2 regions of the Acidovorax sp. GW821-FHT10E03 genome follow, and region 2 is predicted to be linked to the other one. Evidence: predicted binding sites of a transcription regulator. Region 2 holds the regulator's gene; the other holds the start of a gene.
The links. The regulator sigma-54, encoded in region 2, starts transcription at its own class of promoters, with help from an activator protein. The targets are predictions, from matches to a motif close to TGGCANGNAANCTGCTTT.
Positions count from the first base shown of each region.

Region 1: AC07OD_RS24205 (TorF family putative porin) is a predicted target of sigma-54. The motif match lies at 4,211-4,228, and genes of this name have one in related genera.

Region 1 covers NZ_JBWKMU010000015.1:91,768-97,573, reverse strand. The annotation lists gene AC07OD_RS24225 (YoaK family protein) at 1-43, opposite strand, end outside; gene glcE (glycolate oxidase subunit GlcE) at 68-1,204, opposite strand; gene amt (ammonium transporter) at 1,482-3,020, opposite strand; gene glnK (P-II family nitrogen regulator) at 3,057-3,395, opposite strand; gene AC07OD_RS24205 (TorF family putative porin) at 3,443-4,174, opposite strand; gene AC07OD_RS24200 (YifB family Mg chelatase-like AAA ATPase) at 4,393-5,806, shown strand, end outside.
Region 2 covers NZ_JBWKMU010000009.1:29,136-34,941, reverse strand. The annotation lists gene AC07OD_RS16720 (THUMP domain-containing class I SAM-dependent RNA methyltransferase) at 1-551, opposite strand, end outside; gene AC07OD_RS16715 (acyl-CoA thioesterase) at 548-1,030, opposite strand; gene AC07OD_RS16710 (RNA polymerase factor sigma-54) at 1,122-2,711, opposite strand; gene lptB (LPS export ABC transporter ATP-binding protein) at 2,884-3,669, opposite strand; gene lptA (lipopolysaccharide transport periplasmic protein LptA) at 3,666-4,322, opposite strand; gene AC07OD_RS16695 (thiol:disulfide interchange protein DsbA/DsbL) at 4,533-5,189, opposite strand; gene AC07OD_RS16690 (SPOR domain-containing protein) at 5,269-5,806, opposite strand, start outside.

The DNA.
Region 1 (5,806 bases), on a different contig from region 2:
CCACCGTGCGGTGGTGTCCGGTGAGATGGCGCAGGCGTCGCATGGGTGCCGCAGGCTGGCGCGTGGCTTACCAGGCGCGGGCCATGCGCCCGGGGTTGAAGATGCCCGCGGGGTCGAAGCTGTGCTTGAGGCGCGCGTGGATCTGCTCCAGCGCACTGGATTTCAAGCCAAACTGGCCGCTACCGCTTGATACACCTGCGCTGGAAGCTATGAAAACAGAAGCACTTCCGCCCACCGCGCGTGCGGCCTCGCGCAGGGCATCGCCCGCCGCTTCCGGCGCCTGCACCCAGCGCAGGGCGCCGTGCCATTCGATGAGCGGCTGGGCCGCCGCAGGCAGTTGGAGCACGGGGGCCGTGGGCGGCAGGGACAGGCGCCACAGCGCGTGGCCGGGGCGCTGGGCGCGGTCGCTGAACCAGGGCAGGGTCTGTTCGCGGCAGGCGGCCCAATCGGCAGCCACGGCGGCGCTGTCGTCCATGCGCACGCCACCCATGGTCTTGCACGCGGCCTCGACGGCGGCCACGGCCCCGCGCAGGCGCACGTAGAGGGTGCCCGTGCCCGTGTCCTGCACCCAGCAGCTCGCGTTGAGCGGCAGGGGCTGGCCGCCCCAGGCGTGCAGCTTGCGCAAGGCATCGGCCTGGTTGCATTCGAAGCGCAGCGTGGCCTCGGCCGGGGCCACCGGCAGCACCTTGAGGCTGACCTCGGTGAGCAGGCCCAGCGTGCCCCAGGCGCCGGCCATGAGGCGCGACACGTCATAGCCCGCCACATTCTTCATCACCTGCCCGCCAAAGCTCAGCAGCTCGGCCCGGCCGTTGAGCAGCGTGACCCCCAGCACATAGTCGCGCACCGCGCCCACGCTGGCGCGGGCCGGCCCCGACAGGCCGGCCGCCACCATGCCGCCCACGGTGGCGGCATCCGGCGGGGTCTTGGCGAAGTGCGGGGGCTCGAAGGGCAGGCACTGGCCCTGTTCGGCCAGCGTGGCCTCCAGCTCGGCCAGCGGGGTGCCCGCGCGCACGGTGACGACCAGTTCGCTGGGCTCGTAGCTCACGATGCCGCGCAGCACGCGGGTGTCGAGCACCTCGCCATGCAGCGCCAGGCCATGGAAGTCCTTGGTGCCCCCGCCCCGGATGCGCAAGGGGGTCTGGTCGGCGGCGGCGGTGCGCACACGGTCGGCGATCTGGGCAAGGGCGAGGTCCATGCCTTGCATCGTAGCTCCAGCGATGTCCGGCGCCACGCGGAGAGCGCGTGAATTTTTTGAACAGCGCGCGTGCAAATGGCTCGGGACCGCCGGGAGGGATGTCTGCGGACGTGTGCTCTGGGCGTGCATGCCAGAACAGAATGCAGACAAGCGAGTCCCCCCGCCCGGTACGAAAAAAACCCGCCGTTGCCGGCGGGTTCAACAACCAAAGGAGCGACTCGCTTGTTCTTGTTGCGACGCCACGGTGCCACCAGACACCGCGGCGCGTCGGGCGCACCGGCCTGCTTCAGCGGTTGTACGCTGTTTCGCCGTGCGAGGTGATGTCCAGGCCTTCGCGTTCGTCTTCTTCCGAGACCCGCAGGCCCACCGTCAGGTCGACGATCTTGTAGGCCACGAAGGAAACCACGCCCGACCACACGATGGTCAGCAGCACGGCCTTGGTCTGGGTCCACACCTGGGCGGCGATGGAGTAGTCGGCGGAGGTCACCATGGTGGCGGTCACCCAGTCGGCCACGTAGCCGGGGCCACCCAGGCCAGGCGCATTGAACACGCCGGTCAGCAGGGCACCCACGATGCCGCCGATGCCGTGCACGCCGAACACGTCGAGCGAGTCGTCCGCGCCCAGCAGCTTCTTGAGGCCGTTCACACCCCACAGGCAGGCGAAGCCGCCCACGAGGCCGATCACCAGCGCACCGCCGATGCCGACGTTGCCGGCAGCGGGCGTGATGGCCACGAGGCCGGCCACGGCACCCGACGCCGCACCCAGCATCGACGCCTTGCCGCGCATCAGCGCTTCACCGATGGACCATGCCAGCACGGCGGCGGCGGTGGCCACCAGCGTGTTGATGAAGGCCAGGGCGGCAAAGCCGTTGGCTTCCAGGGCGGAGCCGGCGTTGAAGCCGAACCAGCCCACCCACAGCAGCGAGGCACCGACCATGGTCAGCGTCAGGCTGTGGGGCGCCATGGCTTCCTTGCCGTAGCCGATGCGCTTGCCCACCATGAACGCGCCCACCAGGCCCGCCACGGCGGCGTTGATGTGCACCACGGTACCGCCGGCGAAGTCCAGCGCGCCCCACTGCCAGATCTGGCCGGCCTTGCCGGTCATGGCGTCGGCCACTTCCTTGGAGGCGTATGCGTCAGGGCCCATCCAGAACCACACCATGTGGGCGATCGGCAGGTAGCTGAAGGTGAACCACAGCACCATGAACATCATGACGGCGCTGAACTTGATGCGCTCTGCGAACGCACCGACGATCAGGGCGCAGGTGATGCCGGCGAACGTGGCCTGGAAGGCGGCGAACACCACTTCCGGAATCACGACACCCTTGCTGAAGGTGGCGGCGTTGGCGAACGTGCCGGCGGCGTTGTCCCAGATGCCCTTCATGAACAGCCGGTCGAAGCCGCCGATGAAGGCGCCGCCCTCGGTGAAGGCCAGGCTGTAGCCGTAGATGAACCACAGCACCACGATCAGCGAGAACGTGACCATCACCTGCATCAGCACGGACAGCATGTTCTTGCTGCGCACCAGGCCGCCGTAGAACAGCGCCAGGCCGGGCAGGACCATCAGGATCACGAGGATGGTGGAGGTCATCATCCAGGCGGTGTCGCCCTTGTTGGGGACCGGAGCGGGGGCTTCGGCGGCGGCGGCCGGTGCAGCGGCGGCCGCGGGAGCAGGGGCAGCCGCAGGGGCTTCAGCGGCGGGAGCGGCCGCCGCAGCGGGCGCGGCGGCGGCCGGCTCGGAGGCGGCGGGCGCCTGGGCCAGGGACAGGTTGCCCATGGTCAGCAGGCCCAGCCCCAGAATGAAGGAAGCAAGCAGTTTTTTCATGGCGTTTCTCTTCTTGGGTGTGATGCGGCCGGGCCCTTACAGGGCTTCCTTGCCGGTTTCGCCAGTGCGGATGCGCACCACCTGCTCCAGGTGGGTCACGAAGATCTTGCCGTCGCCGATCTTGCCGGTGCGCGCGGCGCTTTCGATGGACTCGATCACGCGGTCCACCAGGTCATCCGCCACGGCGGCTTCGATCTTGACCTTGGGCAGGAAGTCGACCACGTACTCCGCGCCGCGGTACAGCTCGGTGTGGCCCTTCTGGCGGCCGAAGCCCTTGACCTCGGTCACCGTGATGCCTTGCACGCCGATGTCCGAGAGTGCTTCACGCACCTCGTCGAGCTTGAAGGGCTTGATGATGGCTGTCACCATTTTCATTTTGGTTCCTCCGACGATGGGCGCACCCGGCGCCCATCGAGACTTGCTTACAGGGTTTTGGTGAGCGTGACGATCACGCGCGACTTGTTGACGTGGCCGAAGAAGGCCTTCTTGTTGGCGCCCACCACGGCGGCGCCCAGCGACAGGCCGCTGCCGAAGTCATACGCGCCGCCCACGCTGTAGTCCATGTAGTTGGGCACGCCCAGGTCCTTGATGTCGCTGGCGAAGCGGGTGAAGCCCACCGAGGCCTTCAGGGTGACGCTGGGAGCCACTTCCTGGGCGAACGCCAGGTTCAGGTAGCCGGTGTTGCGGCCCTTCAGACCCGAGCCGGACTTGGCGCCGGCCCAGCCGAAGTAGTCCTTGGAGATGGTGTGCGAATACTTGGCGGTGAAGGGGCCCATGGTGGCCGCGCCATACAGCTCGGTGGTGTTGCCGTTGGCATTGCCGGGGTAGATGTAGGTCAGCGCGCCCAGGTCCAGGTCGGCGCCGCCGGCCTTGAACTTGTAGCCGCCGTACAGGTCGGCTTCGAGCGAGTTGTTGGCCAGCCAGTCCACGCTGGAATTCCAGTTGCCCACGTACCAGCCGGATTCGCCGAAGGCATAGTCAAAACCGCCTTGCAGCGCGGGCTTGAGGGCCTTGGCCTTGGAGGCGTCCTGGTCCTGGCCACGGAACTTGTAGTTGGTGGTCAGGCTGACGTTGCCGGTGAGCTGGGCGCTGGCCAGCAGGGGAAGGGATGCTGCAAGGGCAACGCCCAGGGTCTTGATGATGGCGCGGGTCATGTTTCCTCCGGTTGGACAAAGTAGGGACGAGCGCTTTAAGCACGGACCGTGCCACGCGGCGCAATACATCCGCGCGCGCCGTTGCTTCGCGTTACAACGATCCCCGGTACAGTGGGCATCAGCACCGTGCCACGGCCATACGCACGCTATTGGTGCATGGCGCCAAGGGCCCGCGCGGGAACGCCATAAAACGCACCCATCTGGGGAGGAATCGCTTCATGAGTCTTGCTTTGGTGCAAAGCCGCGCCCTTCTGGGGCTGCAGGCGCCGTCCGTCACTGTCGAAGTGCACCTGGCCAACGGCCTGCCCAGCTTCACCCTGGTGGGCCTTGCCGAAGTGGAAGTGAAGGAAGCGCGCGAGCGCGTGCGGTCGGCACTGCAGAACGCGGGGCTGGAGTTCCCCCACAACAAGCGGATCACCGTCAACCTCGCCCCCGCCGACCTGCCCAAGGATTCCGGCCGGTTCGACCTGCCGATCGCGCTGGGCATCCTGGCGGCCAGCGGGCAGCTGGACGGCGCCAGCCTGTCGGGGCACGAATTCGCGGGCGAGCTGTCGCTGTCGGGCGAACTGCGGCCGGTGCGGGGCGCGCTGGCCACGAGCCTCGCGCTGCAGACGCAGCAGATCAGCGCCGTGCTGGTGCTGCCGCCCGGCAGCGCCGAAGAGGCCGCCCTCGTGCCCGCCGCGCAGGTGGTGCGCGCCCGGCACCTGCTGGACGTGGTGCGCGCCTTCCTGCCACCGGGCAGCGCCGCGGCGGGCGATGCCTCCGTGGACAACGATGGCTGGACCCGCCTGCAAGCCACGCCGATGGCGGCCGCAGCGGCCTCCCTGGACATGGCCGACGTGAAAGGCCAGGCCACGGCCAAGCGCGCGCTGGAGATCGCGGCCGCCGGAGCCCACAGTGTCCTGATGGCTGGCCCGCCAGGCTCGGGTAAGTCCATGCTGGCCCTGCGCTTTGCCGGGCTGCTGCCGGCCATGACGGTGGACGAGGCGCTGGAGAGCGCAGCGATCGCCAGCCTGGCCGGGCGGTTCCGCCCCGAACTGTGGGGGCAGCGGCCCACGGGCACGCCCCACCATACGGCCAGCGCGGTGGCCCTTGTCGGAGGTGGATCGCCGCCCCGGCCGGGCGAAATCTCGCTGGCCCACCACGGCGTCCTCTTCCTCGACGAGCTGCCGGAATTTCCCCGCGCCGCCCTCGAGGCGCTGCGCGAGCCGCTGGAGACGGGCCACATCACCATCTCGCGGGCCGCGCAGCGCGCGGACTTCCCCGCGCGCTTTCAGATGATCGCGGCGATGAACCCCTGCCCGTGCGGCTTTCTCGGGTCCACGCAACGCGCGTGCCGCTGCACGCCCGACCAGATCAACCGCTACCAGGGCAAGCTCAGCGGCCCGCTGCTGGACCGCATCGACCTGCATGTGGAGGTGCCCGCCCTCCCCGCCGAGCAACTGGTGCAGGCCCCCGCGGGCGAGCCCACCGCCGCCATCCGCGGGCGGGTGGAACATGCCCGCGCCCTGGCGCTGGCGCGGCAGGGCAAGGCCAACCAGGCGTTGCAGGGCCAGGAGATCGACACGCACCTGCGGCTGGACGATGCGGCCGCCAGATTCCTGAACACCGCCGCCGCGCGGCTGGGATGGT
Region 2 (5,806 bases):
GCGGCCAGGGTCTCCTTCAGCGGGGCGTCGCCCTTGTCCTCGCGCCAGCCGCGCTTGAACAGCGGCTCGCCCGAGGTGTCGATGTAGATGGTGGCTTCGTCGGTGGTCAGGTGCAGGTGGATGCGCACGTCGGGCCACTGCGTGTTCACGTCGGGGCGCACGCCGCTCTTGGCGCGAAAGCGGTCGGCCACCGCGTCCTTGACCTTGAGCCCCGCGAAATTGAGGCTCTGCAGCGGGCTGTGCTGGGCGGTCACCTCGACCTTGAAGGTCTGGCGCGTGGTGAACCAGATTTCCCAGGCCACGTCGCTGGCGGCGGCGTAGAGGTCGTTCTCGGAGCGGTACGGGCGGTGCGCCAGCTGCACCAGCACGCGCTGGGCCAGGCGGCTGTGCAGGTTCAGCAGCAGCGCGTCGCGCCACGAGGCGCGCAGCAGCACGCCGCCCCGGCCCACCAGCAGGTCCTGCCCCGTGAGGGCGGTGATGCCATGCACCTCGTCGGCCAGGAAGCCCTCCACACCGGCGGCGCAAGGGAGAAAAAGTTGGAGTTGATTCATGACGATGGTGAGGATACGCGCTCGGAAAGTACGTGTGAATCCGGCGTGCCGGCACGGGCCAGCAGCAACTGGCGGATGGAGTCCGGGATCGGCGCCACCTTGCGGTCGGCCTTGCCGATGAAAACGATGCCGATCTTGCCGCGCGCCACCTCGCGGCCCGAGGTCTTCTCGGTCATGCAAAAGACCAGGTCGAACCCATAGCGGTTGAAGTCCGCAGGCGCCATCTCCACGCGCATGGTCTCGCCGTGGAACCCCTCGGACTTGTACTGTGCCACGATGTCTCCGACCACGATGGACAGCCCGCCCACGTCGGCCTCGGGGTAGCCGAGTGACTGGAAAAACCGCACCCGGGCCTCGGACACGAGGCTCAGCAGCTGCGCGTTGTCCAGGTGCCCGCCCTGGTTGACGTGGCTGATGTAGATCTGCATTTCGGTGGCGAAACCGAAGTGCGCGGGAAGGTCGAAGACGATGCGGGCCATGGACGGGGTGGCGAAGTAAGAGGGAAAGACGGCAACGGAGCGGAAAAATGGGCCACCAGGCGCATGCGCCGCGCACACGCCCGCACGGCGCCTACAGCGCCTTGCGCAGATTCGCCGGCGCGATCTTGAGCGCCTCGCGGTACTTGGCGACGGTGCGGCGCGCGCACTCGATGCCCTGCTCCTTGAGCATCTCGGCGATCTGGCTGTCGGACAGCGGCTTGGTCGGGCTCTCGGCGGCCACGAATTGCTTGATGAGGGCGCGCACGGCGGTGCTCGACGCATTGCCGCCGGTCTCGGTGCCCAGGCCCGAGCCGAAGAAGTACTTGAGCTCGTAGGTGCCGATGGGCGTGGCCATGTACTTGGCCGTGGTCACGCGGCTGATGGTGGACTCGTGCAGGCCCAGCTCGTCGGCGATGTCGCGCAGCACCAGCGGGCGCATGGCGAGTTCGCCGTGGGTGAAGAAGTTCTTCTGCCGCTCCACGATGGCGCGCGAGACGCGCAGGATGGTGTCGAAGCGCTGCTGGATGTTCTTGATGAACCAGCGCGCCTCCTGCAGGCGCTGCTGCATGCCCTGGTGGCCCTCGCCGCCCTTGTGGCCGCGCAGGGCGCCGGCATAGATGTCGTGCACGCGCAGGCGCGGCATCACGTCGGGGTTGAGCTGCACGATGAAGTTGTGCTGCCCGTCGCGGCCATTGGCGCGCCCGGCCTTGCGCACGATCACGTCGGGGATGATGATGTTGCGCTCCACGTCGGCGAAGCGGCGCCCCGGGCGCGGCTCCAGCCGGGCGATCAGCGCCATGGCGGCGCGGGTGCGCTCCTCGCTGTCGCCGCAGGCCTGCGTGAGGCGGCGCACGTCGCGCCGCGCCAGCATCTCCAGCGGCTGCTGGCACACGCGCAGCGCGGTCTGCACGGTGTCGGGGTCGATGTCGCTGTCCTCGTCGGCGGCCAGCGCCTTGAGCTGCAGCGTCAGGCACTCGGCCAGGCCGCGCGCGCCCACGCCCACGGGCTCCAGGCTCTGCAGCAGCCGCTGTGCCACGGTGAAGCGGTGCACCAGTTCCTCGATCTGCTCCAGGTCGTCGGGCCCGGCCAGGCTGATGGCCAGCTCTTCGAGCGGATCCTCCAGGTAGCCATCGTCGTTGAGCGATTCGATCAGGAAGCGCAGCGCGGCGCGGTCGATCTCGGACAGGCGCAGCGCCAGCGCCTGTCGGTGCAAAAAGGCGGTCAGCGATTCGTGCGTGCGGGCCAGTTCGGTGGCGTCGGCCTCGTCGCCTTCGGCGTCGTTGCGGTTGCGGGCGGGGGCGTCGCCGCCCCACTCGGCGTCGTTGGGCGCCATCTCCACCGTGCCGTCGCCGCTCCAGTCGGGCTCGTCGGCGCCCGCGCTCGGAGTTTCAGCATCATTTTGAGCCTCAGCGCTGGTACTGCTTGCGCTGGTAGCTCCTGAAAAAATAGCATCATCCGCGCTGTAGTCGTCGGCCTGGGCCGGCGTATCGGCGGCTTCCAGGCCAAACTCCTCGCGCGGCGCCTCGTCGGCGTTGCGTTCGAGGAACGGGTTTTCGTCGAGCATCTGCTCGACTTCCTGCGAGAGTTCAAGCGTGGACAACTGCAGCAGCCGGATGGACTGCTGAAGCTGGGGGGTCAATGCAAGATGCTGCGAGACGCGCAGCGAGAGTCCAGGTTTCATTGATTGAGCGCCGCCGGGCCGCCCCAAGGCGCGAACGCCCCCTCGGGGGGCAGCGAACCACGCGCAGCGGGGAGCGTGGGGGCACCGTACCGCGCCGCCGGGCCGCCCCAAGGCGCGAAGGCCCCCTCGGGGGGCAGCGCAGTACACGAAGTGACAAGCGTGGAGGCCATGTCTACATGCGGAAATGTTCGCCCAGGTACACCCGGCGCACTTCGGCGTTGTCCACGATCTCGGATGGCGTGCCCTGGGCCAGCACCTGGCCATCGCTGATGATGAAGGCGTGGTCGCAGATGCCCAGCGTCTCGCGCACGTTGTGGTCGGTGATGAGCACGCCGATGCCGCGCGCCTTGAGGAAGCCGATGATGCGCTGGATCTCGATCACGGCGATGGGGTCGATGCCCGCAAAGGGCTCGTCCAGCAGGATGAAGCGCGGCTGCGTGGCCAGCGCGCGGGCGATCTCGACGCGGCGGCGCTCGCCGCCCGACAGGGCCATGGCGGGCGAGGCCCGCAGGTGGTCCACGCGCAGCTCCTGCAGCAAGGCCGTGAGACGCTCTTCGATGGCCTCGCGCGACAGCGGCTTGCCGTCGTCGTCCGCGCGCTGCAGCTCCAGCACCGCGCGCACGTTCTCTTCGACCGTGAGCTTGCGGAAGATGGAGGCTTCCTGCGGCAGGTAGGACAGCCCCAGCCGCGAGCGGCGGTGGATGGGCATGTGGGCCACCGAATGGCCGTCGATGCGGATGTCGCCCGCGTCGCTGCGCACCAGGCCCACGATCATGTAGAACGAGGTGGTCTTGCCCGCGCCGTTGGGCCCCAGCAGGCCCACGACCTCGCCCTTTTGCACGACCAGCGACACATCCTTGACGACCTTGCGGCTGCCATACGACTTGGCCAGGTGCTGCACCTCCAGGCGGCTGCCCGCCTGGGTGTCAGGACCGGGGCTGACGGGCTGCGCGCTCACTTGGAGCCGCCGCCAAGGCTGTTGCTGGGGCGCAGCACCGGCGCCGATGCCGGGGGCGCGGCCTCCGGCGCGGCGGTACCGGCGGGCGGGTCCTTGGGCGCGAGCACCGCGCGCACCCGGCTGCCGGGCGCGGGCGCATCGCCCGCCGCATTGGTCGCGGGGGTGCGCTTGCCGTCCACGGTGAACACATCGGTGAGGTTGTTGTAGACGATCACGGCGCCGGTGATCTCGTCGCTGAGGACCGCCCCGCGGTAGCGGCGCAGCTCGGCGCGGGTGATGAAGCGCACGTTGTCGGCCTTGCCGTCGTACTCGATGACTTCGCTCTCGCCTTCGATGAACTCGTCCGGCGCGCCCGCCACGGTATCGCGCTTCTGGCGGAAGAAGGCCCGCTTGCCCGCCTCGGCCGTGACCACGCCGTACTGGTAGCCGTCGGCGTCCTGGCGCACGTCCAGCCGCGCGCCGCGCAGCACGATGGAGCCCTTGGTCATGACCACGCGGCCCGAGAACACGCTGGTCTGCTTGAGCTCATCGTGTCGCAAGGCGTCGGCCTCGATGTTCATGGGCTTGGCGCGGTCGGCCTTTTCGGCGTGCGCCGCGCCCAGATGGCAGGCCAGGGCGACAAGCAGGAGGTGGGGGAGGATGCGGTAGTTCATAGGGCACGAATCTTGCAGGTCATTGTAGCCACCCCACGGCGTGCGCCATGAAAAAAGCCCGCATCCGCGGGCTTCTTCTTGGGGCATCCGAGGCCGTCGGCGCTTGGAAGCCGCCGCCTGCACCCGTGGAGCCGGCGCTGCCGGGCCGCCGGGTGCGTCCCCCTGGGCAGGAAGGCGGCTCACGAGGGCCACGCTTCCTTCAAGGAGGCGTCACCCCTTTTTCGCCGTGGCGGCCAGGTGCTCCACCACCTGCAGCACGTTCTGCATGTTGCCGGCCATGGTGCCATCGGTGTAGTACTTGCCGGCCACGCCCATGGAAGGCACGCCTTCCACGCCATACGCGTCCTGCAGCTGCGACGCACGGCGCACCTGGTTGGACACGGTGAAGGAGCCGTAGACCTCCTTGAACTTGGCGGCATCGACCCCCTGCTGGGTCACCCAGGCCAGGATTTCGTCGTCCTTGGCCAGCTTCTGCTTTTCCACATGGATGGCGCGGAACACCTTGGCGTGCAGCGCGTCGAGCTTGCCCATGCCTTCGAGCGTGTAGTAGAGCTTTTGCTGCGGCACGAAGCTGGCATTGAAGGCCACGGGCATGCGGCGGATGCTCATGTCCTTGGGGGCGCTCTTCACCCATGCGTCGAGCGTGGGCTCGAAAGCGTGGCAGTGGGGGCAGCTGTACCAGAAGAATTCGATCACATCGACCTTGCCGGCGGGCGCATCGGGCGCCACGGGCTTGTCCAGCCGCTTGAAGTCCTTGCCCTCCTTGAACTGGCGGGCCTGGGCCAGCGCGGGGGTGGCCACTGGCAGCGTCAGGGCGGAAGCGGCAACCGCCGAGGCGGCGGACAAAGAAAACTCACGGCGTTTCATGGCAAAGACTCTCCTGGTTCTGGTCTGGGGGATGTGAGCCATGCCCCCGCAAAAAGTTCAGCTCCCGCTGCGCGGCAGTTCAGCGCTGCACCCGCACCAGGGCCGATTCCACCCCGGCGCCGTCGAGCTTTTCCTTGAGCTGCTCGGCATCATCGCGCTTGGTGAACGGGCCCACGCGCACGCGGAACACGGCCCGCCCATTTTGCTCGCGCTCGCTCACCCGGGCCTCCCAGCCCAGCATGGCCAGCTTGGCGCGCTGGGCATCCGCATCGGCCTGGGTGCGGAATGCCCCGGCCTGCACGAAGTAGTCGAACGGGTCCAGGTTGCCCTTGGCGGCGGCCTTGGCGACGGCCAGATCGCCCAGCGGGTCGGCGCCGGGCTTGCTTTCGGCCTTGGCCGCCTCGGGCTTGCTGGCAACCGGCTTGGGCGCGGAGGCGGCCGCCCGCACTTCGGGCGCCGCCGCGGAGGCGGGCGCGGAAGCCGCCGCCACCGCCGGCGCGGGGGGGCGCGCCGGGTTCTTGCCGTACAGCGGAGAGTTCGGGTCCCAGTTCTTGTTCTTCTGGGATTCGGCGGCATCCATGTCCACGCCCCGCCCGTTGCCCTTGTTGAGGAAGGGC